Regions from separate parts of the Thermus thermophilus genome, predicted to be linked through region 2. Evidence: riboswitches for the same ligand, from Rfam matches in the RefSeq annotation. Region 2 holds a riboswitch; the other holds the start of a gene.
What was found. A riboswitch is a leader RNA that binds a small molecule or an ion and turns the genes downstream of it on or off. The one in region 2 is predicted to bind thiamine pyrophosphate.
Positions count from the first base shown of each region.

Region 1 (13,704 bases), 610 kb from region 2:
AAAGCGGTAGACCTCGGGGTCGTAGGCCTCGAGGAAGCCCGGCAGATGGGCCAAGGAGAGGGGCTCGAGGCGGACGTACCGCCCCTCAAAGCGTTCGGGGAAGGCCCACATGAGGCCATTATGCTGGGAAGGTGGGGACGCTGGAAGAGGTCTTGGAGCTCCTTAGGCTCCCCCACCGGGGAAGCGCCACCCCCCTCGAGGCCGAGGCCTTCCGCAGGCTCCGGGGCTTCCTGGAGGCGAGAGGAGTGAAGCCCCTGGAGATCCCCTTCCGGGGGGTGCGAAGCTACGGCCCCGAGCTTTTGGCCCTAAGCCTCCTCCTGGGCCTCGGCTTCCTCTCTCCCCTTTTCCCCTTGGCGGGGGCCATAGGCTTCTACCTCTACTTCACGGGCAGGAGGCCCTGGGGCTGGCTTTTGGACCGCTACCCCTCGCGGAGCCTCCTCGCCTGGAAGGGGGAGGGGACAAGGGCCCTCGTCCTCATGGCCCACGTGGACACGGCCAAGACCTACTTCCTCTACCACCCCAAAAGGGTGAAGGGCTTCCGGAGGAGCTTCCTCCTCAACGCCTTCCTCGCCCTGCTCTCTCCCCTTTTGGCCCTCACCCCCCTGAAATGGCCCCTAAGCCTCTACTTCCTCCTCCAGGCCGCCCTCCTCCTGCACCGGGAGCTCTCTGCGCCCTACGTGGAAGGAGGCAACGACAACGCAAGCGGCGTGGCCGTGGCCACGGCCCTCTTCCTGGAAACCGACCCCCCTCCGGGCTTCCGGCTCGGCCTCGCCCTCACGGGGTGCGAGGAGGTGGGGGCCTTGGGGGCGAAGGCCCTCATCCCCCACTTGCCCAAAGGGGCCCTCGTCCTCAACCTGGACAACGTGGGTCGGGGGGAGCTCTTTTATGCCGAAGGAGAGGGGATGCTCCGCTACGTCCCCTACCGGGGGCCCCTCCTCGAGGCCGCCCGCAAGACCCCAGGGGCGAGGCCCATCGCCTACCGCCTGGCCTACTTTGACACCCTCCCCCTGGCGCAAAGGGGCTTTCCCACCCTCACCCTCGTCCGCCTGGAAGGGGGCGTCCCCCCGGACTGGCACTGGCCCACGGACACCTTCGCCCGCCTGGACCAAAAGGCCCTGGAGGACACCCTGGCCCACGCGCGAAGCCTCCTCAAGGCCCTGGTGGGCTTGCCTAGTAAATCGCCTTGTACCCCGGAGGGGGCGGGAGGAGGGAGAGAAGAACCCTAAGGCCGTAGGCGATGAGCTCCAAAAAGGCCCGGAGCATCGCCGTCCAAGGCTTCCGCTCCAAAAGGTACCCCCCATCCAGCCGCGTCTTCATCCCCGCCCCAAAGCCGGATCACCGGCCGCACCCTCGCCTCCCCCTATCCCACCCCATCAGCGCCAGAAGCCGCGCGTGCCCCCGCACCCGCCGCACCTCCTTCCCCCGGCGGAAGCGGAGAAGCCGGGCCCTGGTTGACAAAGGCCAAGGGGATTTGCTACATTAACCAATGGCGACGCGGGGTGGAGCAGCCTGGTAGCTCGTCGGGCTCATAACCCGAAGGTCGCGGGTTCAAATCCCGCCCCCGCAACCAGAACCAAGCCCCGGACACCCTGGGTCCGGGGCTTTTCCCTTACCCTAGAAAGCATGGACTGGGAGGAGCGGGAAAACCCCAAGCGGCTCGTCAAGACCTTCGCCTTCCCCAACTTCCGGGAGGCCCTGGACTTCGCCAACCGGGTGGGGGAGCTCGCCGAACGGAAAAACCACCACCCCCGCCTCACCGTGGAGTGGGGCCGGGTGACGGTGGAGTGGTGGACCCACTCCGCAGGCGGGGTCACGGAGAAGGACCGGGAGATGGCGAGGCTCACCGACGCCCTTCTCCAGCGGTAACCTGGGGAGGCTATGGAGGCGCGGACCCTAGAGCTCGTCTTCCCCGAGCACACCAACCCCTTGGGGGCCGCCTTCGGCGGCTTCGTCCTCGGGCTCATGGACAAGGTGGGCTCCTACGCCGCCGCCCGCCGGGCCAAGCGCCCCGTGGTGACCGTGGCGGTGGGGGGCGTGGAGTTCAAGGTGCCCATCCGCACCGGGGACCTCCTGGAGGTGGTGGCCCGGGTGGTGCGGGTGGGCCGGACCTCCCTCACCGTGGAGGTGGAGGTCTACAAGGAGCGCTTCGGTGAGGGGAACGGAAGGGTCCTGGCCACCCAGGGGGTCCTCACCTACGTGGCGGTGAACGAGAACGGGGAGCCGGTCCCGGTGGAGGCCCATGCGGGTACTGATTGACGGCGCTTGCCCCTACTGCCGCGCCCTGGGGCGGACCCTCAAGGCCCTGGACCTTGGGGGCACCCTCCAGGTGGTGCCCTTACAAGAGGCCTCCGGCCTGGACCCGAAGGCGCTTCTGGAGGAGCTTCACGTCCTGGAAGGGGACCGGACCCACCGGGGCTACGCCGCCCTCCTCGCCCTGGCCCGGCGGCTTCCCCTCCTCTGGCCCCTCTACCCCCTTCTCCTCCTCCTCGTCCCCTTTGGGGCGGGCGAGCGGCTCTACCGCTTCTTGGCCCAAAGGAGGCCCCGTGCCCGAGCTTCCCGAGGTGGAGACCACCCGTAGGCGGCTGCGCCCCCTGGTCCTGGGCCAGACCCTTAGGCAGGTGGCCCACCACGACCCCGCCCGCTACCGGAACACGGCCCTGGCGGAGGGGAGGCGGGTCCTGGAGGTGGACCGCCGGGGGAAGTTCCTCCTCTTCGCCCTCGAGGGCGAGGTGGAGCTCGTGGTCCACCTGGGGATGACGGGGGGGTTCCGGCTGGAGCCCACGCCCCACACCCGGGCGGCCCTGGTCCTCGAGGACCGGACCCTCTACTTCCACGACCCCCGGCGCTTCGGGCGCCTCTTTGGGGTGCGGCGCGGGGACTACCGGGAGATCCCCCTCCTCCTCCGCCTCGGCCCCGAGCCCCTTTCGGAGGCCTTCACCTTTCCCGGGTTCTTCCGGGGGCTGAAGGGGAGCGCGAGGCCCCTCAAGGCCCTCCTCCTGGACCAGCGCCTCGCCGCCGGGGTGGGCAACATCTACGCCGACGAGGCCCTCTTCCGCGCCCGCCTAAGCCCCTTCCGCCCCGCCCGAAGCCTCACCGAGGAGGAGGCGCGGCGCCTCTACTGGGCCCTGCGCGAGGTGCTGGCGGAGGCCGTGGAACTCGGGGGAAGCACCCTCTCGGACCAAAGCTACCGCCAGCCCGACGGCCTCCCCGGGGGCTTCCAGACGCGCCACGCCGTCTACGGCCGGGAGGGCCTCCCCTGCCCGGCCTGCGGGCGCCCGGTGGAGCGGCGGGTGGTGGCCGGGCGGGGCACCCACTTCTGCCCCACCTGCCAGGGGGAAGGCCCCTAGCCGAACCGCCCCCGGCCCCGGTCCAGAAGGTAGAAGAGCCCGGCGGAGAGGAGGGCGAGGACCAGGGCCAGGGCCACCGCCTCCCGGAAAGGGCCCTCCCCGGGGCGGCCCAGCCGCTCGTAGATGGCCAGGGCCAGGGTGGTCCACTCGGGCCGCCAGAGGACGAGGCTCGCCCCGAACTCCCCCAAAAGGGCCGCCAGGGCCAACGCCGTCCCCGAGGAGAGGGCGGGGAGGAGGAGGGGAAGCTCCACCCGAAGGAAGGCCCGGAAAGGGCTCGCCCCCAGGACCCGGGCCGCCTGGAGGAGGCTCGGGGGGAGGCCCCGGAGGGCGGGGAGGAGGGCCCGGGCGAGGAGGGGGTAGGCGAGGAGGGCGTAGGCGGCGAGGAGGAGGAGGAGGGAGCCCCGGAGGCCGGGGTAGGCCACGAGGTACCCGAGGCCCACGGCCACCGGGCTCACCATGAGGGGCAGGAGGCCCAAAAGGTCCACCCAGAGCCTCCCCCGGGCGGCGAGGGCGTAGGCCACCCCCAAAAGGAGGGCCAGGCCCAAGGCCCCCAGGCTGAAGCGGAGGGTGTTGGCCAGGGCCAGGGGCAAAGGGGTGAAGTCCTCCGAGGCCCAGGCGGAGGCCAAGGCCAGGGGCTCCAGGCGCAAGGCCAGGGCGAGGAGGGGGGCGTAAACCCCGAGGAAGAAGACCCCCATCCCCAGGGCCAGGGCCCACCCCCGCCCCCGCGGGAGGGGGCGGGGCGGAACGGGGGGCGGGAGGGCCGCCCCCTGGAGGCGGAGGTAGAGGAGGGCCACCCCGGCTAAGGTGGCCACCTGGAGGAGCATGAGGGCGCTGGCCTCGGGGAAGGCCAGGCGGTAGGCGAGAAGGGTGTAAATCTCCACCTCCAAGGTGGCGTACCGGGGCCCTCCGAGGAGCAGGGGCACCCCGAAGGCGGAGAAAGCGTAGAGGAAGACGAGGAGGCCCGCGGAGGCCAAAGCGGGGAGGAGGAGGGGAAGCCCCACCCGAAGGAAGGCCCGGAAAGGGCTCGCCCCCAGGACCCGGGCCGCCTCCAGGGGCCTTTCCAGCGCCAGGGCCACCGGGAGGAGGATGCGCAGGGCGAGGCCCAGGTTGTAGAAAAGGGCGGCCCAGTAGAGGACGGCCCGGGTGCCGTAGAGGTCCAGGCCCAGAAGCCCTCGAGGCCCCACCAGGGCCAGAAACCCCAAGGCCACCACCGGGGTGGGCAGGACGAAGGGCAGGGTGGAAAGGGCGAGGAAGCCCGCCCTACCGGGGAAGCGCCAGCGGAAGAGGAAGGCGAGGGGTAGGGCTAGGGCCAGGGTGAGGAGGGCGGAGCCGAGGCCGTATTCCAGGCTGAAAAGGTAGCGCTCCCAGTAGTAGGGGTTGGCCAGGGCGCGGCCGAACCCCTCCCCCACCCCCAGGACCAGGACCCGGCCTAAGGGGTAGAAGAGGGCGAAGGCGAGGAAGGCGAGGACCAGGGCGGCCGCGCCCACCCCGGCTCACCGCCGCCCGGCCCGCACCGCCTCGGGGTCCTGGCCTTGGAGGACCACCCGGGTCCACTCCTCAATCCACCGCTCCCGGTTCGCCGCCATGCGGGCCGGGTCCAGACGCACGGCCCCGGCGGGAGGCGGGGTGAAGCGGAAGACCTCGGGCAGGCGGGCGTCCCGCCTGGCGGGGTAGACCCACATCTCCGTGGGAATGTTCTCCTGCACGGGGCGGGAGAGGAGCCAGTCCACGAAGCGGCGGGCGGCCTCCAGGTTCTTGGTCCCCTTGAGGATGCCCACGAACTCCACCTGGAAGAAGGCGAGCTCCGGGAAGAGGTTCCCGCTGGGCGGCTCCTTGTACTTGCCCTCGGAGTAGTAGACCTCGGCGGCGGGGCTCGTGGTGTAGGAGACCACCAGGGGCCGGTCCCCGCCGTGGAGGGTGAAGTGGGTGTAGTAGGCCTCGCTCCAGCCTTTGGCCACCCGGACGCCCCCGTCGCGGAGCCTGGCCCAGAAGTCCAGGTACCCGTCCTCCCCGAAGCGGGCCACCGTGGCCATCAGGAAGGCGAGGCCGGGGGAGCTGGTGGCGGGGTTCTCCACCACGAGCAGGCGGGCGTACTCCGGGCGGGCGAGGTCCTCCGGCCTTTGCGGCAGGGCCTTGCCCCGGAAGTAGGCCCGGTCGTAGTTGAGGCTGACGAAGCCGTAGTCCACGGGAATGGCCCGGAAGCTGGGGTCCAGAAGGAGTTCGGAGCGGAGGTTCCGGATCTCCGGGCTCACGTAGGGGAGGAGGATGTCCGCCTCGAGGGCCCGGGAGAGGAAGGTGTTGTCAAAACCGTAGAGGACGTCGGCGATGGGGGCCCCCTTGGAGAGGATGGCCTTATTCAGGGTCTCCCCCGCGTCGCCTCCCTTGAGGAAGCGGAGCCGGATCCCCGTCTCCTCCTGGAACCGGGCGATGAGGGCCTTGTCCAGGGAGAAGCTGGAGTGGGTGAGGACCACGAGCTCCTGGGCCAAGCCCAGGGTCAGGAACGCCAAAGCCGCCAGGACTTTCCGCATCGCACCCCTCCTTGTCACCGGGAGGGGATGGCCGTCACCTTCCCTACGCCGGCATGACCCGGATCAGGTTCCAAGGGTATGCTCTCAGCCCCTTTGGGGCACCCCCGGTGACGGCCTCAGTCTACCAGAGGCCCGCGGAGGGCGGGGACCAAGGCGGCGAGGGCCTCCTTGAAGGCCTCTTCAAAAGCCTCGGGCGCGTCAATCCAGGGGTAGTGGCCCGCCTCCGGGAGGACCCGGATGGGGGCGCGGAGCCTCGAGGCCACCTCCTCGGCGTAGGGGTAGCTCGTCCCGTCCCGCTCCCCCACGAGGACGTAGAGGGGGCGGCGCTCCGGGGTGAGGTAGGGGGTGTAGTCCAGGCGCCACAGCCCGTTGCGCAGGAAGGCGAGGCCGGGCGCGTCCGCGCCCAAAATCCCCGCCCCCTCGGCGAGCCACTCGTAGGCCATCCGCCCCCGGGGGGTGGGGAACATGAGGCGGTCAAAGAGGGCCTTGGGCTCCTCCCGCTTGAGGGCCTCTTTAAGGTTCTCCTCCGGGTCGGGGAGGGGGACAAGCCCCGCCGCCTCCGCCAGGCGGGCGGCGAGCCAAGGGAAGTTGACCCAGGGGGCGAGAAGGATGGCCCCTTCCGCCTGGGGAAAGCGCCTGAGCACCTCCAGGGCCACCACCGCCCCGAAGCCGTGGGCGAGGAGGCCGAACCGCTCCATCCCCAGGGCCTCGGCGAGGAGGAGGGTGTCCTCCACCAACGCGTCCACGGTGAAGAGCCTGGGGTCTTGGGGAAGCTCCAGGCTCCGCCCCGAGCCCCGCTGGTCAAAGTAGACCACGCGGAAGCCCTCCAGGTAGTCCTGGAGGCCTTCCCGCAGGACGTAGGCGTTCCCCCCGGGACCGCCGTGGAGGACGAGGAGGGCGGGCCCCTCCACGGGACCCACGTCCTCCACGTAAAGCTCCGCCTCCCCTACGGGGACGTACCCGATCTCTTCCCGCATCCCCTATAGACTACCCCATCCTCCAGGCGGAAGGCCCAGACCCTGACCCCGGGCACGGCCTCGGCCCGGGCCCGGGCCTCCTCCCCGGCCCCGAGGACCTGGAGGAGGAAGACCCCTTCGCCCTCGAGGAGCCAGTAGGGATGGGGAAGGGCCTCCGCCAGGGCCACCAGGGCCTCCCGGTCCTTCCCCTCCACGAAGAGGACCCTCATCCCCCACCCCCCAAGGCGGGCCCCGCCCCCTGCCAAAGGCGGTGGTAGAGGAGGATCTGGGCGCTCTCCTCCAGGGTGGTCATGAGGCCGTAGGCCTCGAGGAGGGCCTCCTCCGGGGCCTCCTTCAGGCCCACGGCGAAGGCCCCGTGCCCCTTAAGGAGGCAGGCCCGGTGCTCCCGCAAGGCCTCGGCCACGCTCAAGGCCGCCTCCTCCGTGGCGGAGACCGTCTTGGGGGTGAGGACCGGGACCTCCTTCAGGTAGTGCTGGCCCTCGAGGTCCAAAGGCCTGAGGCAGGGGAGGTGGAAAGAGAGGGCCACGGCCACCCGAGGGTGGGCGTGGACCAGGGCCCGGGCCCCGGTCCTGCGGTAGACCTCCCGGTGGACCACGCTCTCCACGCTCGCCCCTTCGGGGATGGGCCCTTCCAAGGGCACCTCCAGGAGGTCCTCCGGGGTGAGCCTCGCCTTCTGCACCCCGCTTTTGGTGATGAGGAACCCCCCCTTGGTGCGCACGGAGAAGTTCCCGGCCGTGGCGGAGATGAGGCCCTGGGCGAAGAGGTCCTCGCCCACCTGACGGAACGCGGCGTACAACCGGGCGCGCACGGACCCATTATGCCGGAAAAAAGGCCCCCGGGAAAACCGGGGGCCTCCACCTTGCGGGGCAGGCTCAGACCTGCTTGCCGGGCTGCTCCCGCCTGACCCCGCGCCGGGCGGCGGGCCGCTCCTTGGCCTCCACCGCCTCCTTGCGGGCCTCCTCAATGGCCTTCAGGGTCTTCTGGTCCACCACCTGGGTGAAGCGGACGAAGTCCGAACCCGTGCCCGCCGGGATCAGGCGGCCCAGGATGACGTTCTCCTTGAGGCCGATGAGCTCGTCCTTCTTCCCGGCGATGGCCGCCTCGGTGAGGACGTGGGTGGTGTTCTGGAAGCTCGCGGCGGAGAGCCAGCTCTTGGTGGAGAGGGCGCTCTTCGTGACCCCCATGAGGAGGGGCTTCCAGGCCACCGGGGTCTTGCCCTCGGCGATGAGCCTCTCGTTCAGGGCCTCCACGTCCCACTTCTCCAGGACCTGGCCCTCGAGGAGGCGGCTATCCCCAGGATCGGTGACCTCCACGTACTTCATCATCTGCCGGACCACGATCTCAATGTGCTTGTCGTGCAGCTTCACGCCCTGGGCCCGGTAGACCTTCTGGATCTCCTCCACCAGGTAGCGCTCCACCGCCTCGGGGCCCTTGGCCTCCAAAAGCTGGTGGGGGTCGATGGCCCCGCGGGTAAGGGGCTGGTCCGCCTCCACGTAGTCCCCGTCCTTGACGAGAAGGCGCGCCTCCTTGGGGAGCTTGTACTCCTTGGAGAAGCCCTCGGACTCCACGAAGACGGAAAGCTTCTCCTCCGTCTCCTCAATGCGCACCACGCCGTCAATCTCAGAGATCACCGCCTTGGCCTTGGGGCGCCGGGCCTCAAAGAGCTCAATGACGCGGGGCAGACCCTGGGTGATGTCCGCGGCCCCGGCCACGCCGCCCGTGTGGAAGGTGCGCATGGTGAGCTGGGTGCCGGGCTCGCCGATGGACTGGGCGGCCACGATGCCCACCGCCTCGCCGATGGAGACGGGCCGGGCCATGGAGAGGTCGTACCCGTAGCACTTCTGGCAGACCCCGTAGCGGGTCTGGCAGGTGAGGGGGCTGCGGACGGGCACCTCCTGGATCTCCCCGGCCTCGGCGGCCTTGATGAGGAGGTGGACGTCGTCCATGGAGAGGTAGCGGCCCTCCTCGAGGCGCACCCCCAGGACCTCCACCTCCCGGGCCAGGACGCGCCCGTAGAGGCCCGCTTCAATGTCCGCACGCTTCCTCAGGCGCAAGGAGCGGGTCACCTCGTCGGGCTGGAAGAGGGGGACGGAGATGTAGTTGGTGGTGCCGCAGTCTGCCTCCCGCACCACGATCTCGTGGGTCACGTCCACGAGCTTGCGGGTGAGGTAGCCGGAGTCGGCGGTGCGGAGGGCGGTGTCCGCCCCGCCCTTACGGGCCCCGTGGCTGGAGATGAAGTACTCCAAGACGGTGAGGCCCTCGCGGAAGGAGGAGCGCACCGGCACCTCAAAGGTCTCGCCCGAGGGCTTCTGCATGAGGCCGCGCATCCCGCAGAGCTGGCGGATCTGCTGCGGGTTGCCCCGGGCCCCAGACTGGGCCATGACGTAGAGGGGGTTGAAGGGGTAGTTCTCCTCAAAGTTCTTGAAGACCGCCTGGGTGACCTTCTCCGTGGTCTCGGTCCAGAGCTGGAGGATCTGGTCGTACCGCTCCCGGTCGGTGAGGAAGCCCATCTCGTAGGCCTGCTCAATCTGGAGGAGCTTGCGGTCGGCCTCCTCCAGGTACTGCTTCTTCTCCTCCGGGATCACGGCGTCGTCAATGCCGATGGTGATGCCGCTCGTGGTGGAGAAGGTGAAGCCGTAGTACTTGAGGGCGTCCAGGAGCCTGGCGGTCTTCTCAATCCCCAGGCGGAGGAAGGCCTGGTAGACCAGGTCCTTGAGGGAGTTCTTCTCCTGGGGCACGTCCAGCTGGATGAGCTCCCAGGCTACCTTTTCGTCCTCCACCGCCTCGGCCACGATGCGGGCGAAGAGGATGCGGCCCGGGCTCGTCTCCAGCCGCTTGCCCATGTAGCGGACGGTGACCACGTCCTGCAGGTCCACGATGCCGTGGGCCACGGCGAGGAGGGCCTCGTCGGGGTTGGCGAAGACGTACTTGAGCCGGCCCACGCTGGTCTCCCTGCCCGCCACCTTGATGGGGGCGTTCAGGGCCACCTCCCCCCGCTCGTAGGCGGCCAGGGCCTCCTCGGGGGTGGCGAACTCCAGGCCCGCCCCCTTCTTCTCCTTGCGCACCTGGGTGATGTAGTAGAGGCCCAGGATGATGTCCCGGCTGGGCTTGGCCAGGGGCTCCCCGGAGGCCGGGGAGAGGAGGTTGTGGGCGGAGAGCATCTGGATCCGGGCCTCGGCCTGGGCGAAGGAGGAGAGGGGGACGTGGACGGCCATCTGGTCCCCGTCAAAGTCGGCGTTGAAGGCCTCGCAGACCAGGGGGTGGAGCTGGATGGACTGCCCCTCCACCAAGACGGGCTGGAAGGCCTGGATGCCCAAGCGGTGCAGGGTGGGGGCGCGGTTTAGGAGGACCACCTTGCCGTGGATCACCTCCTCCAAGGCGTCCCACACCTCGTCCTTGATGTCCCGCTGGCGCTCCAGCATGCGCCTCGCCGCCTTGACGTTGGGGGCAATGCCCTTCTCCTCCATCTTCTTGAGGAGGAAGGGCTTGAAGAGCTCCAGGGCCATCCGCTTGGGCAGGCCGCACTGGTGGAGTTTGAGCTGGGGCCCCACCACGATCACGCTTCGGCCCGAGTAGTCCACCCGTTTGCCCAAGAGGTTCTGGCGGAAGCGGCCCTGCTTGCCGGAGAGGATGTCGGTGAGGCTCCGGAGGGGCCGGTCGGAACCGGGGTTGGTCACGGGAGCGCCGCGGCGGCCGTTGTCCAGGAGGGCGTCCACCGCCTCCTGGAGCATCCGCTTCTCGTTGCGGATGATGATCTCGGGGGCCCCCTGGGCCAAGAGCTTCTTCAGCCGGTTGTTGCGGTTGATGAGGCGGCGGTAGAGGTCGTTGAGGTCGCTCGTGGCGAAGCGGCCGCCGTCCACCTGGACCATGGGCCGGAGGTCGGGGGGAAGGACGGGGACGGCCTCGAGGATCATCCACTCCGGGCGGTTCCCCGAGTCCAGGAAGGCCCGCACCACCTCCAGGCGCTTCCGGGCCTTGGCCCTGCGGGCCCGGGAGGGGTGCTTCATCTCCTCCAGAAGCTCCTTCTCCAGGGCCTCGAGGTCCAGCTCCTTGAGGAGCTGCTGGATGGCCTCGGCCCCCATGCGGGCATCAATGTCGTAGGACTCCACCACCCGGACCACGTTGCGGACCAGGTCCACCTCCACCCGGCCGTAGACGTCGCTTTTGACCTTGCCCCCGTCGGCGAGGACGTCCCCCGGGGCCACCCGGTCCCCGGTGGAGACCTCCACATCGTCCTCAAAGGGGTAGACCCGGGCCTTGACCACAAGGATGCTGGCGGGCTCGTGGAGGTGGACCACCCCCTCGGCCTCGGCGATGACCTCCTCCTCCGGGTCAATGGCGGCCACGATCTTGTCCCCCGCCTCCACCCGGGCCCCCTCGGGCACCACCACGTTCATGTGGGGCTGGACGCGGTAGTCCTTGGGCTCCGTCCACTCCAGGAAGAGGGTGAGGTAGACCGTCTCCCCCTCTTCCTCCGCCTCCACCTGGGCGGCCCGGACCTGGCGGGGCATGCGGAGAAGGCCCTTGGCCTCGGCCAGGGGCTGGCCCTTCTCCACGATCTCCCCGTGGACCACAAGGGGCGTCATGCCCACGGGGAGGAAGTAGGTGGCCACGGGCTCGTCCTCCTGGCGGAGGACGAGCAAAGCCCCCTCCTCCAGCTCCTTAAGCTCCACCACGCCCTCCTCCTCGGCCCGGAAGAGGTAGGGCTCGGGGAGCTCGGCGAGGACCTCGCCGGGCTTATAGGCCTCCTTCTCCACCCAGGCGGCGAGGGGAAGCCTGAGCCCGGCCCGCTCCTTCTTCACGTACTCCACCCGGACGCGGCGGGGGAAGCGGTAGAGGGCCACGCCGTCCAGGCGGCTCACCACCCCGGGGGCGAGCTCCTGGCCCTTCACCACCTCCTCTCCGTCCTTCACCAGGGCGTCCACCCCAGGGGGCAGGGGGTAGGTCTCCTGCTTGCCGTAGCGGAGCTCCCGGTACTCCTCGTCGGTGAGGAGCTGGCGCTTCTCCACCGGGACCCCGTTCAGGATGGCCCCCTTGGGGTCCAAGACGATGTACTTGCTGAAGTAGAGGACCTGCTCCAGCTCGGTGGCGGAGAGGTCCAGGAGGGTCCCGATCTTGGAGGGGACGTCCTTGACGAACCAGATGTGGGCGGCGGGGGTGGCGAGCTCAATGTGCCCCATGCGGTAGCGGCGGACGATGCTCTTCGTCACCTCCACGCCGCACCGCTCGCACACCTTGCCCTCAAAGCGCTGGCGCTTGTACTTGCCGCAGGCGCACTCGTAGTCCTTGATGGGACCGAAGATGCGCTCGTCAAAGAGGCCATCCCGCTCGGGCTTGAGGGTGCGGTAGTTGATGGTCTCGGGCTTCTCCACCTCCCCGTAGCTCCAGGAGCGGATCTTCTCCGGGGAGGCCAAAGCGATGCGGACCTTACGAACCTCTTTTTTCATGCTTCACCTCGGGGGAACCGCCTTCACCCTCACCGCTTGGAGGCCAACCCCTCAAAGATGTCCACGGGGTTGTCCTTCTCGTCCAGGGTCTGCACGTCCAAGGCCAGGGCCTGGAGCTCCTTCACCAGCACGCGGAAGGACTCGGGGACGCTGGGCTCGGGAACGTCCTCCCCCTTGATGATGGCCTCGTAGGCGGCGTTCCTGCCCTCAATGTCGTCGGACTTGAGGGTGAGCATCTCCTGGAGGGTGTGGGCCGCCCCGTAGGCCTCGAGGGCCCAAACCTCCATCTCCCCGAAGCGCTGGCCGCCGAACTGGGCCTTCCCGCCCAGGGGCTGCTGGGTGATGAGGGAGTAGGGGCCCGTGGAGCGGGCGTGCATCTTGTCCTCCACCATGTGGTAGAGCTTCATGATGAACATCTGCCCCACGACGATGGGGCCCTCAATGGGCTCGCCCGTGCGGCCATCGTAGAGGACCACCTTGCCCTGGAGGAAGAGCTCCTTAAGCTGCTCCTCCGGGGGCTTGCCCGGGGTGACGAGGCCGAGCTTTTCCGCCCGGCGGAGGACCTCCACCTCCCGCTTGTCCACGCCGAAGCCCTCGGCCTTGCGCTTGCCGAAGTAGACCTCAAAGGCCTGGGCGAGGAGCTCCTTGATCTCGGGCTCCTTGGCCCCGTCAAAGATGGGGGAGATGTAGCGCTGGCCCAGGAAGTAGCCGGCGAGGCCCAGGTGGGTCTCCAGGATCTGCCCCAGGTTCATCCGGCTGGGGACGCCCAGGGGGTTCAGGATCACGTCCACAGGGGTGCCGTCGGGCAGGTGGGGCATGTCCTCCACGGGGAGGATCTTGGCCACCACCCCCTTGTTCCCGTGGCGGTTGGCGAGCTTGTCCCCCACCTGGAGCTTGCGCTTCTGGGCCACGTAGACCCGGACCACCTCCCGCACCCCGGGCTTGAGCTCCACCCCGGGGTCGCCCCGCCGCAGCCGGACGGTGCGGACCACGATCCCCCCTTCGCCGGGCGGCACCCGGAGGGAGGTGTCCTTCACGTCCCGGGCCTTCTCGCCGAAGATGGAGCGGAGGAGCCTCTCCTCGGGGGTGGGCTCGGACTCCCCCTTGAAGCTCGTCCGCCCCACGAGGATGTCCCCGGGCTTCACCTCGGCGCCGATGCGCACCACGCCCTCCTCGTCCAGGTCCCTTAGGGCGGCCTCGGAGAGGTGGGGGATGTCCCGGGTGATCCGCTCGGGGCCGAGCTTGGTGTCCCGGGCCTCAATCTCGTAGCGCTCAATGTGGATGGAGGTGTAGAAGTCCCGCTTGAGGAGCTCCTCGCTGATGACGATGGCGTCCTCAAAGTTGTACCCGTCAAAGGGCATGATGGCCACGAGGACGTTCTGCCCCAGGGCCAGGAAGCCGTTCT
Region 1 is NZ_AP025158.1:2,002,336-2,016,039, forward strand. It holds gene TthTMY_RS10830 (GNAT family N-acetyltransferase) at 1-111, opposite strand, end outside; gene TthTMY_RS10835 (M28 family metallopeptidase) at 132-1,226, shown strand; partial or broken gene TthTMY_RS10840 (hypothetical protein) at 1,171-1,452, opposite strand; tRNA gene TthTMY_RS10845 (tRNA-Met) at 1,494-1,570, shown strand; gene TthTMY_RS10850 (4a-hydroxytetrahydrobiopterin dehydratase) at 1,624-1,866, shown strand; gene TthTMY_RS10855 (acyl-CoA thioesterase) at 1,879-2,256, shown strand; gene TthTMY_RS10860 (DCC1-like thiol-disulfide oxidoreductase family protein) at 2,240-2,578, shown strand; gene TthTMY_RS10865 (DNA-formamidopyrimidine glycosylase) at 2,544-3,347, shown strand; gene TthTMY_RS10870 (ABC transporter permease) at 3,344-4,834, opposite strand; gene TthTMY_RS10875 (thiamine ABC transporter substrate-binding protein) at 4,841-5,875, opposite strand; TPP riboswitch at 5,898-5,991, opposite strand; gene TthTMY_RS10880 (alpha/beta fold hydrolase) at 5,992-6,852, opposite strand; gene TthTMY_RS10885 (hypothetical protein) at 6,822-7,061, opposite strand; gene TthTMY_RS10890 (fuculose-1-phosphate aldolase) at 7,058-7,660, opposite strand; gene rpoC (DNA-directed RNA polymerase subunit beta') at 7,725-12,299, opposite strand; gene TthTMY_RS10900 (DNA-directed RNA polymerase subunit beta) at 12,329-13,704, opposite strand, start outside.
Region 1: another riboswitch for thiamine pyrophosphate. It lies ahead of TthTMY_RS10875 (thiamine ABC transporter substrate-binding protein); the one in region 2 lies ahead of thiE (thiamine phosphate synthase).

Region 2 (13,704 bases):
ACCGCCTGGCGGGTGGTCACGTGGGCCAGGCGGTTTTCCGCATAGCCCTCGGCCACGTCCGCGAGAACCCTGAGGCCCTCGGGGGTGATCCGCCCCACGGGGAGCTTGATGCGGATCATGTGGTGCTCGGGGCGGCCCCGGATGCCGTAGATGCCGTTTTTGAGCCGGAAGACCCGGAAGTCCTCGGGGTCTTCCTCCCCGGCCTCGAGGCGGGCGATCATGGCCTCCAGGTACCGGATCTCCGCCTCCGCCGCCGGGTCCAGGCGCGCGCCGCTGAACCTTTCCACAGGCCCTGCCATCCCTCACCTCCAACTCCGACCCCCGGTCCAGGGGGTTGGTGGGAATGGTATACCATTGAGCACATGAAAGTCAAGAGTATAAGGCCCCCTGGCGAGGCCGACGGCGGTGAGGAGGGCCCTCAGGAGCAGCGCCCCTGCCGCCCGGGGGCGGGAGGGCCCGCCGTGCGCCGTCCCCTAGGGCAGCGGCGTGGACGCTGAGTGTGGCCTCTGAGCTCTCATCACTTTGAGGGCTGGGGCTTGACAAGGGAAGAGAAGAGGGGGGTAAGTAAGGTGTGCCGCCCACCACCCCCCTTTCCCAAGTTATCACCCTCTGGGTCCATAAGGTCTTCGCCTCCCTCAGGAAAACCATCCGCTCCAACCTCGCCCTCTTCCTGTCCACCCTCCTCACTACCCCCCTGGACCCCACCCTCTCCGACCTCGCCCGCAGAACCCCCCTCCCCACCCTGGCCCAAAGCCGCCTCAATCGCCTCTGGCGCTTCCTCCATCACCCCACCCTGCAAGACCCCTGGGCCCTCACCGAAGCCCTCCTCCCCCTCCTCGTCCCTCGTTTCCCCAAAGACCGCCCCCTCCCCCTCATCGTGGACTGGACCTTCACAGAGGACGGTAGGCACCAAGCCCTGGTGGCCGCCCTTCCCCTCAAGGGAAGGGCCCTGGTGGTGGCCTTCGCTCTTCACCCCCTCTCCCCTTTCCCCAGTCAAAACCGGGTGGAGGAGGAGTTCCTCCACCGCCTGGGCCGCGCCGTCCAGGACCTGGGATATACCCCCCTCTTCCTCCTGGACCGCGGCTTTGACCGGGTCTCCCTGATGCGAAAGCTCCAGGGGTGGGGCATGGGCTTCCTCATCCGCCTGCGGCAGAACCGGGAGGTGGAACCCCAAGGGGGGAAGCGCCTTCCCCTGAAGGAGGGCTACCAGCGTGTGGTCCACCCCCTGCGGGAGGAGGTCCGCCTTTTCGGACACGGTGGGGAGGGGGTAGAAGTCACCCTCCTGGTGTACCCAGGGGGTCGGGATCCCTGGTATCTGGCCTATTCGGGCCCTTTTGGGGGGGAGCCGCCCTATGGGTGGCGGATGTGGATTGAAGAGGGGTTTAGGGACCTGAAGGGGCAGGGGTTTGGGCTGGACCGCCATCGGCTGCGGACGGGGGCGAGCCTCAGGGGGTGGTTATGGCTTCTGGCCTTGGGGATGGCGCTCTTGGTCCTTCTGGGGGCGCGCTTGCAGGGCAGGGAATGGCTTCCCCGGCTTCTGGCCCATCCCGAGCGGCAAAGCCTCTTCCGTCTGGGCCGGATCGCCCTGGCCCAGGGGCCCCCGCCTTGGAGGGAAGCAGTGGTGGAGGAGCTGGTCAGGTTGCTTCAGGAACTGGGGGGAGGAAAGTGATGAGAGCTCAGGTGTGGCCTGGCTTGCCTTCCCAGGTTCGGGGCGTGCTATAGTGGGGGGGCAGGCTAGGGGTGCCCGAATGGAAGGGCTGAGAGCTGGGTTTCTCCCAGCAACCCTTGGAACCTGATCCGGGTAATGCCGGCGGAGGGAAGCCTATGCGGAAGACCCGAATCCCCCAAAACCTAGCCCCCTTCGGGCCGCGTGGCCCTTTCCCGCTGGCCTAGGGGGGGTGAAAGGTTGCTCGGAAGGCTCTACCTGGTGGTGACCCCAAGGCCCGGTTGGACCTTTGCGGAGACCCTGGACCGCACGGAAAGGGCTTTGGCGGGCGGCGTGGAGGTCGTGCAGCTCAGGGCCAAGGACTGGGAGGCGCGGCCTACTTTGGAGCTCGGGGAAAGGATGCTCGCCCTCGCCCGGCGCCACGGGGTGCCCTTCTTCCTGAACGACCGCCCCGACCTCGCCGCCCTCCTGGGGGCGGACGGGGTGCACCTGGGGCAGGGTGACCTCACCCCCGAGGAGGCGCGGCGCTTTTTCCGCGGGATGGTGGGCCGCTCCACCCACGCCCCCGAGCAGGCCCTGCGGGCCCTGGAGGAGGGGGTGGACTACCTCTCCGTGGGCCCCGTGTGGGAGACCCCCACGAAGCCGGGCAGGCCCGCGGCGGGGCTCGCCTACGTGCGCTGGGCGGCGGAGAACCTGGGGGAGAAGCCCTGGTACGCCATCGGGGGGATTGACCTGGGGAACCTGGACCAGGTCCTAGAGGCCGGGGCCAGGCGCATCGTGGTGGTCCGGGCCATCCTGGACGCCCCTGACCCCGAGCGGGCGGCCCGCGCCCTTAGGGAGAGGCTTTATGGTGTGGCTTAACGGGGAGCCCAAGCCCTTGGAGGGAAAGACCCTCAAGGAGGTCTTGGAGGAGCTCGGCGTGGAGCTTAAGGGGGTCGCCGTCCTCCTCAACGAGGAGGCCTTCTTGGGCCTCGAGGTCCCGGACCGCCCCTTGCGGGACGGGGACGTGGTGGAGGTGGTGGCCCTGATGCAGGGGGGCTAGCATGGACACCTGGAAGGTGGGTCCCGTAGAGCTCAAAAGCCGCCTCCTCCTGGGAAGCGGCAAGTACAAGGACTTCGGGGTGATGCGGGAGGCCATCGCCGCCGCGGGGGCCGAGGTGGTGACGGTCTCCGTGAGGCGGGTGGAGCTCAAGGCCCCGGGGCACGTGGGGCTTCTGGAGGCTTTGGAGGGGGTTAGGCTTCTCCCCAACACCGCCGGGGCCCGCACGGCCGAGGAGGCGGTGCGCCTCGCCCGGCTGGGCCGCCTCCTCACCGGGGAGAGGTGGGTGAAGCTCGAGGTCATCCCCGACCCCACCTACCTCCTCCCCGATCCCCTGGAGACCCTGAAGGCGGCGGAGAGGCTTTTGGAGGAGGATTTCCTCGTCCTCCCCTACATGGGGCCGGACCTCGTCCTCGCCAAAAGGCTCGCCGCCCTGGGCACGGCCACGGTGATGCCCCTCGCCGCCCCCATCGGCTCGGGCTGGGGGGTGCGGACGAGGGCCCTTCTGGAGCTTTTCGCCCGGGAGAAGGCAAACCTTCCCCCGGTGGTGGTGGACGCGGGGCTCGGCCTCCCCTCCCACGCGGCGGAGGTGATGGAGCTCGGCCTGGACGCCGTCTTGGTGAACACCGCCATCGCCGAGGCCCAAGACCCCCCCGCCATGGCCGAGGCCTTCCGGCTTGCGGTGGAGGCGGGGAGGAAGGCCTACCTCGCGGGGCCCATGCGGCCTAGGGAGGCGGCAAGCCCCTCTAGCCCGGTGGAGGGGGTGCCTCTTACCCCGACCGGGCCCCAGTAGGAGGAGCCATGAGGGCGGAGGTGGCCGTGGTGGGGGCGGGGATCATCGGGGCCCTCGCCGCCTACGAGCTCGCCAAGCGGGGGGTGGCCGTGGCCCTCCTGGACGCGGAGAGGCCCGGGGCCGCCACCTTCGCGAGCGCGGGGATGCTCGCCCCTTACCCCGAGGGGCTTTCGGGGGAGCTTCTGGAGGCGGGGCTATACGGCCTTGCCCGCTACCCCGAGCTCCTCGCCGAGCTTAAGGAAAGGGGCCTCGAGGTGGAGGCGGCCTTTTCCGGCACCTGGGTGGCGGCCCTCACCCCCTCGGAAAAGGAGGCCTGGGAGGCGGAGGCCCCTTCCCCCTACCCGGTCCGGGGGGCCTTGGGGGCGAGGCGCTTCCCCGGGGGGTTCGTCCACCCCAGGAGGCTTCGCGAGGCCCTCCTCCAGGCCTTCCAGGACCTAGGGGGCACCTACCTCCGGGCCGAGGTGGAGGGGGTGGAGGGGGGGAGGGTCTATTGGGGGGAAGGGGCCCTTAGGGCCCGCTTCGTCCTCCTCTCCGTGGGGGCCTGGGGGGGGAGGTTCGGCCTAAGGGTCAGGCCCCTCAAGGGGGAGGCGTTGCTCCTCGAGGGCGAGGCCCCGCCCGGGCCCCTTTTCGCCGGGGAGGGGTACCTCCTCTCCCGGGAGGGCGGGGTCTACGTGGGGGCCACGCAGAGGGAGGGGTGGGAAGAGGGGGTGGACCTCTTCGGCCTCAGGTGGCTTGCGGACTACGCCCACGAGCGCTTTCCCCTCTTGGAAGGGGCCCGCTTTAGGGGGGTGGTCTTCGGGTATAGACCCGTGGGGGAGCTCTTCGTGGGCGAGGTGGGGGAAGGCGTGTACGCGGCGGTGGGGCACGGGAGGAACGGGGTCCTCCTCGCCCCTTGGACGGCAAAGAGGCTCTTAGGGCTTTTGGGGGTGGAAGATGACGCAGCTTGAGGCGGCAAGGAAAGGGAAGATCACCGAGGAGATGGCCTACGTGGCCGAGAAGGAGGGGGTTTCCCCCGAGTTCGTGCGGGAAGGGGTGGCGGCAGGCCGGATCGTCATCCCCAGGAACCCCAACCACACGACCCTCACCGACTTCAAGGGGATCGGGGAGGGGCTTTCCGTCAAGGTGAACGCCAACCTGGGCACCTCCTACGACTACGTGGACGTGGAGGAGGAGGTGGAGAAGGCCAGGGTGGCCATCCGGTACGGGGCGGACACCCTCATGGACCTCTCCACCGGGGGAGACCTCAAGGCCATCCGCAAGCGGATCCTGGAGGTGGCCACCGTCCCCTTGGGCACCGTGCCCATCTACGAGGCGGAGTTTCGGGCGGCTAGGCGCAAGAACTTCTTTGACATGTCGGCGGACGAGCTCTTCCAGGTGATTGAGGAGCACGGCAAGGAGGGGGTGGACTACATCACCGTGCACGTGGGGGTGACCCTGAAGAACCTCGAGGTCTACCGGAATAGCCCCCGCACCACGGGCATCGTGAGCCGGGGCGGGGGGCTCATGGCCGCCTGGATGCTCCACCGCGGCGAGGAAAACCCCCTCTACGCCCGCTTTGACGACCTTCTGGACATCGCCCGCACCTACGACATGACCCTCTCCCTGGGGGATGGCCTGAGGCCAGGCTCCCTCGCCGACAGCACCGACCGGGCCCAGATCGCAGAGCTTTTAACCATCGGCGAGCTCGTGGAAAGGGCCAGGCGGGCCGGGGTCCAGGCCATGGTGGAAGGCCCCGGGCACATTCCCTTGAACGAGGTGGCGGCCAACGTCCAGATCCAGAAGAAGCTCACGGGGCACGCCCCCTTCTACATCCTGGGGATGCTTCCCGTGGACACCGCCGCGGGGTTTGACCACATCGCCGGGGCCATCGGCGGGGCCTTGGCGGGGTGGTGGGGTGCGGACATGCTCTGCTACCTCACCCCGGCGGAGCACCTGGGCCTGCCCACCCCTGAGCACGTGAAGCAAGGGGTGATCGCCTTTAAGATCGCCGCCCACGCCGCCGACGTGGCCCGGGGGAACAAAAGGGCCCTGGAGAGGAACCGGAGGATGTCCGAGGCCCGCTACCGGTTGGACTGGGAGGGCCAGTTCGCCCTCGCCCTCTTCCCCGAGGAGGCGAGGCGCCTCAAGGAGGAACGGGGTTCCAAGACCAAGGCCTGCAGCATGTGCGGCCCCTTCTGCCCCATGAACCTGGTGGAGGCGGTGCTCAAGGGGAAGGGGCGGATGGAGCTTCCGGTGGCCTGAGGCCATGGACGCCCTCGCCCGTCTGGAACGCCTGCCCTTGGGGAGGCCCCACCTTAGGCTCCTCTTCCTCCTCGGGTTCGGCTGGGCCCTGGACGCCATGGACGTGGGGCTCATCAGCTTCACCCTGCCCGCCCTTTCCCGGGAGTTCGGCCTGGACCCGGTGGGGGCGGGGCTTTTGGGGAGCGTGGGGCTTCTGGGGATGCTCTTTGGGGCCCTCCTCGGGGGAAGGCTCGCCGACCGGTTCGGCCGGAAGGCGGTGGTGGGGTATAGCCTCTTCCTCGCCGGGCTGGGAAGCCTCCTCACCGCTCTGGCCCCAAGCCTCCCTTGGGTTTTCGTTTTCCGCTTCTTCACGGGGCTTGGGCTAGGAGCGGAGCTTCCCGTGGCGGCAAGTCTCATGGGGGAGTTTAGCCCCAAGGCCCACCGGGGGCGGATGGTGGTCCTCCTCGAGGCCTTCTGGGCCGTGGGGTGGCTCCTCGCCGCCCTCATGGGCTACCTCCTGGTGCCCGCTTTCGGCTGGCGGGCCGCCTTCCTCGCCGGGGCCCTTCCCGCCCTTTACGCCGCCTACCTGAGGCTTTCCCTCCCTGAGTCCCCCCGCTGGCTCGTGGCCCGGGGCCGGGAGGCGGAGGCGGAGGCCCTGGTGGCCTCCTGGGAGCGGGCCTTTCCCGGGCCCCTGCCCGAGCCTCGCCCCGAGCCCGCCCCGCGCCCCCTCCCCTACGGGGCCCTCTTCCGCCCGCCCCTCCTCCGGCGCACCCTCTTCCTCGCCCTCGCCTGGTTCGCCCTGAACGCGGGCTACTACGGGGCCTTCATCTGGCTCCCCTCCCTCCTCGTGGCCCAGGGCTACACCCTGGTGCGCTCCTTGGAGTACGTCCTCCTCATCACCTTGGCCCAGGTGCCGGGCTACCTCGCGGCGGCCTTCTTGGTGGAGCGCTGGGGGAGGCGGCCCGTGCTCGTGGGGTTTTTGGGCCTTTCCGCCCTCTTCGCCTGGCTCCTCTCCCGGGCTTCCTCCCCGGGGGAGGTGCTCCTTTTCGGGGCCCTTCTCTCCTTCTTCAACCTGGGGGCCTGGGGGGCGGTCTACGCCTACACCCCGGAGCTCTTCCCCACGGCGCTTAGGGGAAGCGGGGCGGGCTTCGTGGCGGCGGTGGGCCGGGTGGGGGGGATCCTCGCCCCCTACGCCACCGGGGCCCTCCTCCCCCTTTTGGGTCCGGGCGGGGTCTTGGCCCTCCACGGGGGGCTTCTTCTCCTCGCCGGGGTCTTCGCCTTCGCCGTGGGGGTGGAGACCCGGGGGAAGCCCTTGGAGGAAGCATGAGGGTGGCCCTCACCATCGCGGGCTCCGACTCGGGGGGCGGGGCGGGGGTGCAGGCGGACCTCAAGGTCTTCTTCCGCTTCGGGGTCTACGGGACGAGCGCCCTCACCCTGGTCACCGCCCAGAACACCCTGGGGGTGCAGCGGGTGCACCTCCTTCCCCCCGAGGTGGTCTACGCCCAGATAAAAAGCGTGGCCCAGGACTTCCCCCTTCACGCCGCCAAGACGGGGGCCTTGGGGGACGCGGCCATCGTGGAGGCCGTGGCCGAGGCGGTGGGGCGCTTCGGGGTCCGGCCCTTGGTGGTGGACCCGGTGATGGTGGCGAAAAGCGGGGACCCCCTCCTCGCCCCGGAGGCGGTGGCCGCCCTCAAGGAGAGGCTTTTCCCCCTGGCGGCCCTCATTACCCCGAACCGCCTCGAGGCCGAAGCCCTCCTGGGGCATTCCATCCGCACCCTGGAGGAGGCGGAGGAGGCCGCCAAGGCCCTCCTCGCCCTAGGCCCCGAGGCCGTCCTCCTTAAGGGGGGACATCTGGAGGGGGAAAGGGCGGTGGACCTTTTGGCCACTCGGGAAGGGGTCTTGCGCTTCTCTGCCCCCCGGGTCCAAACCCGCAACACCCACGGCACCGGTTGCACCCTCTCCGCCGCCATCGCCGCCCTCCTCGCCAAGGGAAGGCCCTTGGCGGAGGCGGTGGCCGAGGCCAAGGCTTACCTCACCCGGGCCCTGAAGACGGCGCCTTCCCTGGGCCAGGGCCACGGGCCTTTGGACCACTGGGCCTAGGCGGAGTGCGCCACGGTGCCCAAACCGGGGCGGTGGGGGGCTTTTTGGGGCTCCGCCGCGGCTTTCGCTGCGGTGGGGCGCTCAGTAGAAGGCCCCCAGGTCCACGGTGTTGCGCCCCCCCTCCATAACCCCGAGGAGCACCCGCCCCCCGTAGGCCACCACGGCCACGAAGAGGCCCATCCCGGTGTTGGTGAGGGCCTCGGCGATGCCCTGGGCCAGAAGCTCCGGGTTCCCCCCCTGGCCGAGGGCCAGGAAGGCCCGGATCATGCCCAGGCTGGTGCCGAAGAGCCCGAGGAGGGGGGCGAACTGGGCCAGGTCCCCCAGCCGGTCCAGGGTCCTCGCCGTGGCCTTTCTGCGGAAAAGGCCTGCGAGGACCAGGTGGAGGGTGTAGACGGAGAGGGCAAACAGGATCCAGAAAACAGGTCCCGCCGCCCGGATGAGCTCGGCCCCGCTCATGGTCCCGCCATTTTAGGAGGGGCGGGCATGAAAAGGGTGAAGGCCCTACCCCTTCACCGAGCCCGCGAGGAGGCCCCGGAGGAAGTAGCGGCCGAGGAGGATGTAGACGAGGAGGGTGGGGAGGGCTGCCAGGATGGCCCCGGCCATGGGCAGGTTCCACTTCACCGCCTCCCCTCCGGCGAGCTGGGCCAGGGCCACGGTGATGGGCTGGCTTTCGGGCCGGGTGAGGGTCACGGCGAAGAGGAACTCGTTCCAGATCTGGGTGAACTGCCAGATGGCCACCACCACGAAGGCGGGGACGGAGAGGGGCAGGATCACGTGGCGGAAGATGCCGAAAAACCCCGCCCCGTCAATGCGGGCCGCTTCCAAAAGCTCGTCGGGGATTTCGCTGTAGTAGTTGCGGAAGATGAGGGTAACGATGGGGATGCCGTAGACCACGTGGACCAGGACGAGCCCGAAGAGGCTGCCGTAGAGGCCGATGGATTTCATGAACTGGAAGAGGGGGATGAGGACGCTCTGGTAGGGGATGAACATCCCGAAGAGGATCAGGGCGAAGAGGAGGCCCGACCCCCGGAAGGGCCACTTGGCCAGGACGTACCCGTTCAGGGACCCCACCAGGGCGGAGAGGAGGGTGGCGGAGACGGCGAGGATCACGGAGTTCTGGAACTTGGGCCGGAAGGCTTCCCAGGCGGTGCGGAAGCTCTCCCAGTAAGGGGGATGGGGCCACTGCCAGACCGTCTCCAGGGTGATCCGGGCGGGCTCCTTTAGGGCGGTGAGGACCACCAGGTACACGGGGAGGAGGAAGAAGCCCGCCATGAGGAGGAGGAAGCCGTAGAGGAGGGCCCGGCCCATCACCGCCGCACCTCCTTCCTGAGCTGGGTGGCCAGGTAGGGGACGACCACCACGGCCACGAGGAGGAGCAGGAGGATGCCGATGGCGGCGCCCTTGGCGAACTGGTTGCCCCGGAAGGCGAGGAGGTACATGTAGATGGCGGGCACGTCCGTGGGGGCGTAGTCCAGCCCGGCCATGGCGAAGACGAGGTCAAAGATCTTCAGGGCGATGTGCCCCAGGACGATCATGGCCGAGAGGGTGATGGGGGCGAGCATGGGAAAGATGATCCGGCGGAAGAGCTGCCACTCGCTCGCCCCGTCCACTCGGGCGGCCTCGAGGACCTCCACGGGGATCCCCCTCAGCCCCGCCAGGTAAAGGGCCATGGTGTAGCCGGACATCTGCCACACCGCCGCCAGGATCACCCCCACCAGGGCCAGGCTGAACCCGTGGACCTCGGGGTAGGGGAGGAGCTTCAGCCCCCGCCCGAAGGCAAAGGCCCAAAGGAGGAGCACCCCGGCGGAGGCCAGACCCCAGAAGGCCCGCCGCTTCTCCCCCTCGCGATGGGCGGTGTAGGCCACGTAGAGGAGGACGAGCCCCACCACGAAGGCGGTGTAGAAGGGCAAGCGGTTCCAGTCAAAGGCCAGGACCTGTTCCCGGGTGGCGAGCCAGGGGAAGGAGAGGGGGGGCAGGCCGAAGAGGGTGGGCAGGGCGTTCACCCCGCCTTGGGGCTGCAAAAGCCAGCGCCAGATGGTCCCGGTGACCACGAAGGAAAGGGCCATGGGGAAGAGGAAGACCGTGCGGAAGAAGCCCTCCCCTCTGGGGGCCTTGTCCACCGCAAGGGCGAGGAGGAGGCCCAGGCCCAGGCTTCCGGCCATGAAGAAGAGGGTGAAGAAGATGAGGTTCACGACGCTTTGGCGGAAGCGGACGTCCACAAAACCGGTGAAGAGCTCGCGGTAGTTCTCCAAGCCCACGAAGCGGAGCTCGGGCCTCAGGGCCAGGGCCTGGGCCGGGTCCTTGCCCCAGTCGGTGAGGGAGACCCAGAGGTTTTGGCCGATGAAGCCGTAGACGAAGACCCCCACGGCGAGGACGGAGGGGAGGAGGACGAGGAATGCCAGGATGCGGTCGCGCATGGGAAAAAAGGGGGTGGGCCGAGGCCCACCCCGCGCCGGCTTCTCACTGGCCCAGCCGGCCCAGGCCCACCTGGTCGGCGATGGCTTGGGCGGCGTTGGCCGCGGCCTGCGGGTTCCTGGTCTGGAGGAAGATCTCCATGACCGTGCCGAACTGGCTCATGAAGCTCTCGGGCGCCACCGCCCCGTGGACTAGGGAGCCCACGATGCGGTTGGACTTCCAGTCCTTCATGGCCGACTGGCCGTAGGCGTTGTACTTGCTGGGGTCGGAGTCCAGCCGGGCGGCGATGGAGCCCTTGAGGGGGTTGAAGGTGTCCTGACCCTCCTTGGAACCCACGAGCCTAAGCCAGTTGATGGTGTTCTGCCGGTTCTTGGCCCCCTTGGGCAGGCCGAAGGAGTCGGAGAGCATCATGAAGACCCCAGAGGTGCCGGGGGAGGGGGCCCAGGCGAAGTCGGTCCCGGGCTTGAGCTTGAGGGTGGTGGTCATGTAGCCCGCGGCCCAGTCGCCCATGACGTTGAAGGCGGCCTTGCCCTGGACCACCCGGTCCACCGCCTGCTGCCAGGAAAGCCCGGCGGCGTCCTTGTTGGCGCAGTCCAGCACCCGGCCGAAGACCTCCCAGGCCCGCACGGCCTTGGGGTCGGTGAACTTGAGCTTGCCGTTCCAGAGGTTGTTCCAGTCATTGGGGCCGAGGACGGCGAGGGCGACGCTTTCCCAGAGGTGCTGCTGCGTCCAGTTCTCCCCCAGGGCGAGGGGCGCCTCGAGGCCCTTTTGCTTCAGAGTCTGGCAGGTGGCCAGGAACTCGTCCCAGGTCCGGGGCGGGTTGACCCCCCACTCCTTGAGCTTGGCGGGGAGGTACCACATCACGTTGGAGCGGTGGATGTTCACGGGCACGCTCCAGATCCCGCCCTTGTAGGAGATGAGGTCAATCAGCCCCTTGGGGAAGGCCTGGAGCCACCCTTCCTGGCGGAAGAGGGCAGAGAGGTCCTCCATCCGGTTCGCCACCACCCAGGTGCCGATGAGCTCCATGCCGGCGTGCACCTGGAAGGTGTCCGGGGGGTCCCCGCCCAGCATCCGGGTCTTGAGGACGGCGCGGGCGTTCACCCCGGCGCCCCCCGTCACCGTGGCGTTGATGACCTCCACCCCGGGGTACTTCTGCTTGTAGAGCCGGATCAGGGCCTCGAGGGCCGGCCCCTCGTCTCCCGCCCACCAGGAGAAGATCTCCAGCTTGCCTCCTTGGGCCAGGGCGCTAAGCCCCAAGACCATACCGATCGCCAAAAGCCACTTCCGCATACCCTTCACCTCCATTGCGACGTGGGCCTTCCGCCCACAAGCCGCCCAGCTCAAAAAACCGCGCCAAGAAGAGGCTCGCCCCGCCCACCGCCGGGGCCAGGTGGCCGTAGACCGAGGGGGCCACGGGGAGCTTCCGGTGGGCCTCTAAGAAGGCGTGGGCCTCCAGGGAAGCCCGGAGGGGGGCTTCCAGGAAGGGGAAGAGCTCGGCCACCCGCCCGCCCACCACCACCCGGGCGGGGTCGTAGGCCACGGCCAGGTTGGCGAGAAACCGGCCCAGGGCCTCCCCCAACTGGCGGAGGGCGAGGAGGGCCGCCTCCTCCCCGGCCCGGGCCCCGGCGAGGAGGCCCTCCAGCGTGGAGGCGGTGCCCCCCAGGGCCCGGTAGCGCTTCACGAGGGTTGCCAGGCCCAGGGCCACCTCCAGGCACCCTTGGCGGCCGCACCGGCAAGGGGAGACCCCCTCCCCAAGCCAGTGCCCCACCTCCCCGAAGGCCCCGGTGGCGCCCCGGAGGAGCCTGCCCTCGGCCACCACCCCCACGCCGAGCCCCGTGCTCAGGACCACGTAGGCGAGGTTCTGCTCCCCGTGGAGGAAGACCTCGGAAAGGGCGGAGGCCTTGGCGTCGTTCTCCAGGGCCACGGGGAGGGGGAGGGCGGCGAGGTGGGGGCTAAGGTCCACCTCCCTCCACCCCAGGTTGGGGGCGAGGAGGAGGCGGCGCCCCGCCACCACCCCGGGCAGGGTGATCCCGAGGCCCAGGGCGTCTTGAAGGTGGGGGCGGACCTCCAGAAGGAGGCGTTGGATGCGGGCGTGGAGGTCCTCCTCGGGGGCGTGGGCCCACTCCTTGCTCCAGGCCACCTGCCCCTGCCAGTCCAGGGCCACGAGGACCGTGCCCTCCACGCCCACCTCCGCGCCCAGGGCCATCCGGGCCCGGGGCTTGAGCCGGAGGAGGGTGGGCGGCCGGCCCAATGGGGAGGGCGCGGCGGGCCCCTCCTCCAAGAGCCCCTCCTGGAGCAGCTCCTCCACGAGGCGGCTTACGGCGCTCTTGGCGAGGCCCGTGGCCCGGGCCAGGTCGGCACGGGAGAGGGGGCCCCGCCTGAGCTGGTTCAGGATGGCCCTGCGGTTGAGCCTGCGGAGGGTTTGGACGTCGCCCTTGCGCACCGTGCGCTCCTTAGTTCGTTCCTAGGTCTAACTAAAGCACGCGCCCCCCAAAGGCGTCAAGGGGGTATACTGGGAAGCCCGCAGGGAAGGGAGGGAGGGATGGGAGAGCCGGTGATCCTCGAGGCGGTGCGCACGCCCATCGGCAAGCGGAACGGGGCCCTTAGGGCCTACAGGCCCGATGCCCTCTACGCCAAGGTCCTGGACGCCCTCTTGGAGCGGACGGGCATAGACCCGGGCCTCATCGGGGACGTGGTCACGGGGTGCGTGACCCAGGTGGGGGAGCAGGGGGCGAACGTGGGGCGGCTTGCGGTGCTCCTCTCCAGGCTTCCCCAGGAGGTGCCCGCGGTGAGCCTCAACCGCATGTGCGGCTCCAGCCAGCAGGCCGTCCACTTCGCCGCCCAGGCCATCGCCGCAGGGGATGTGGACTTCGCCATCGCCGGCGGGGTGGAGAGCATGACCCGGGTGCCCATGTTCTCGGACATCGGCGGGGGCTTCCACACCCTGAACCCCGAGCTTGGGAAGAGGTACGAGCTCGTCCACCAGGGGGAAAGCGCCGAGCGCATCGCCGAGCGCTACGGGTTTTGCCGCGAGGAGCTGGACGAGTGGGGCTACCTCTCCCACAAAAGGGCGGCCCGGGCCCAGGAGGAGGGGCGGTTTTCTGCCCAGATCCTTCCCCTGGAGGGGCTGGACGCCGAGGGGAGGCCCTTCCTCCTCACCCGGGACGAGGGGGTCCGCCCCGATGTGGACTACGAGAAGATGCTTGCCCTCAAGCCCGTCTTCCGGGAAAACGGGGTGGTGACCGGCGGGGAACTCCAGCCAGATCTCCGACGGCGCCGCGGCCCTCCTCCTCGGGGACAGGGAAAAGGCCCTGGCCCTGGGCCTTAGGCCCAGGGCCCGCTTCCTCGCCCGGGTGGTGGTGGCGGGGGACCCTACCCTGCAGCTTCTGGAGGTCATCCCCGCCGCGAAAAAGGCCCTGGAGCGGGCGGGGCTTTCCTTGCGGGACGTGGACGTCATAGAGGTCAACGAGG
Region 2 is NZ_AP025158.1:1,394,761-1,408,464, reverse strand. It holds gene TthTMY_RS07565 (nitrite/sulfite reductase) at 1-299, opposite strand, end outside; gene TthTMY_RS07560 (IS4 family transposase) at 572-1,669, shown strand; TPP riboswitch at 1,727-1,836, shown strand; gene thiE (thiamine phosphate synthase) at 1,907-2,527, shown strand; gene thiS (sulfur carrier protein ThiS) at 2,514-2,708, shown strand; gene TthTMY_RS07545 (thiazole synthase) at 2,710-3,498, shown strand; gene TthTMY_RS07540 (NAD(P)/FAD-dependent oxidoreductase) at 3,507-4,445, shown strand; gene thiC (phosphomethylpyrimidine synthase ThiC) at 4,432-5,739, shown strand; gene TthTMY_RS07530 (MFS transporter) at 5,744-7,045, shown strand; gene thiD (bifunctional hydroxymethylpyrimidine kinase/phosphomethylpyrimidine kinase) at 7,042-7,818, shown strand; gene TthTMY_RS07520 (MotA/TolQ/ExbB proton channel family protein) at 7,900-8,274, opposite strand; gene TthTMY_RS07515 (carbohydrate ABC transporter permease) at 8,320-9,126, opposite strand; gene TthTMY_RS07510 (carbohydrate ABC transporter permease) at 9,126-10,235, opposite strand; gene TthTMY_RS07505 (ABC transporter substrate-binding protein) at 10,279-11,523, opposite strand; gene TthTMY_RS07500 (ROK family transcriptional regulator) at 11,480-12,676, opposite strand; partial or broken gene TthTMY_RS07495 (thiolase family protein) at 12,776-13,704, shown strand, end outside.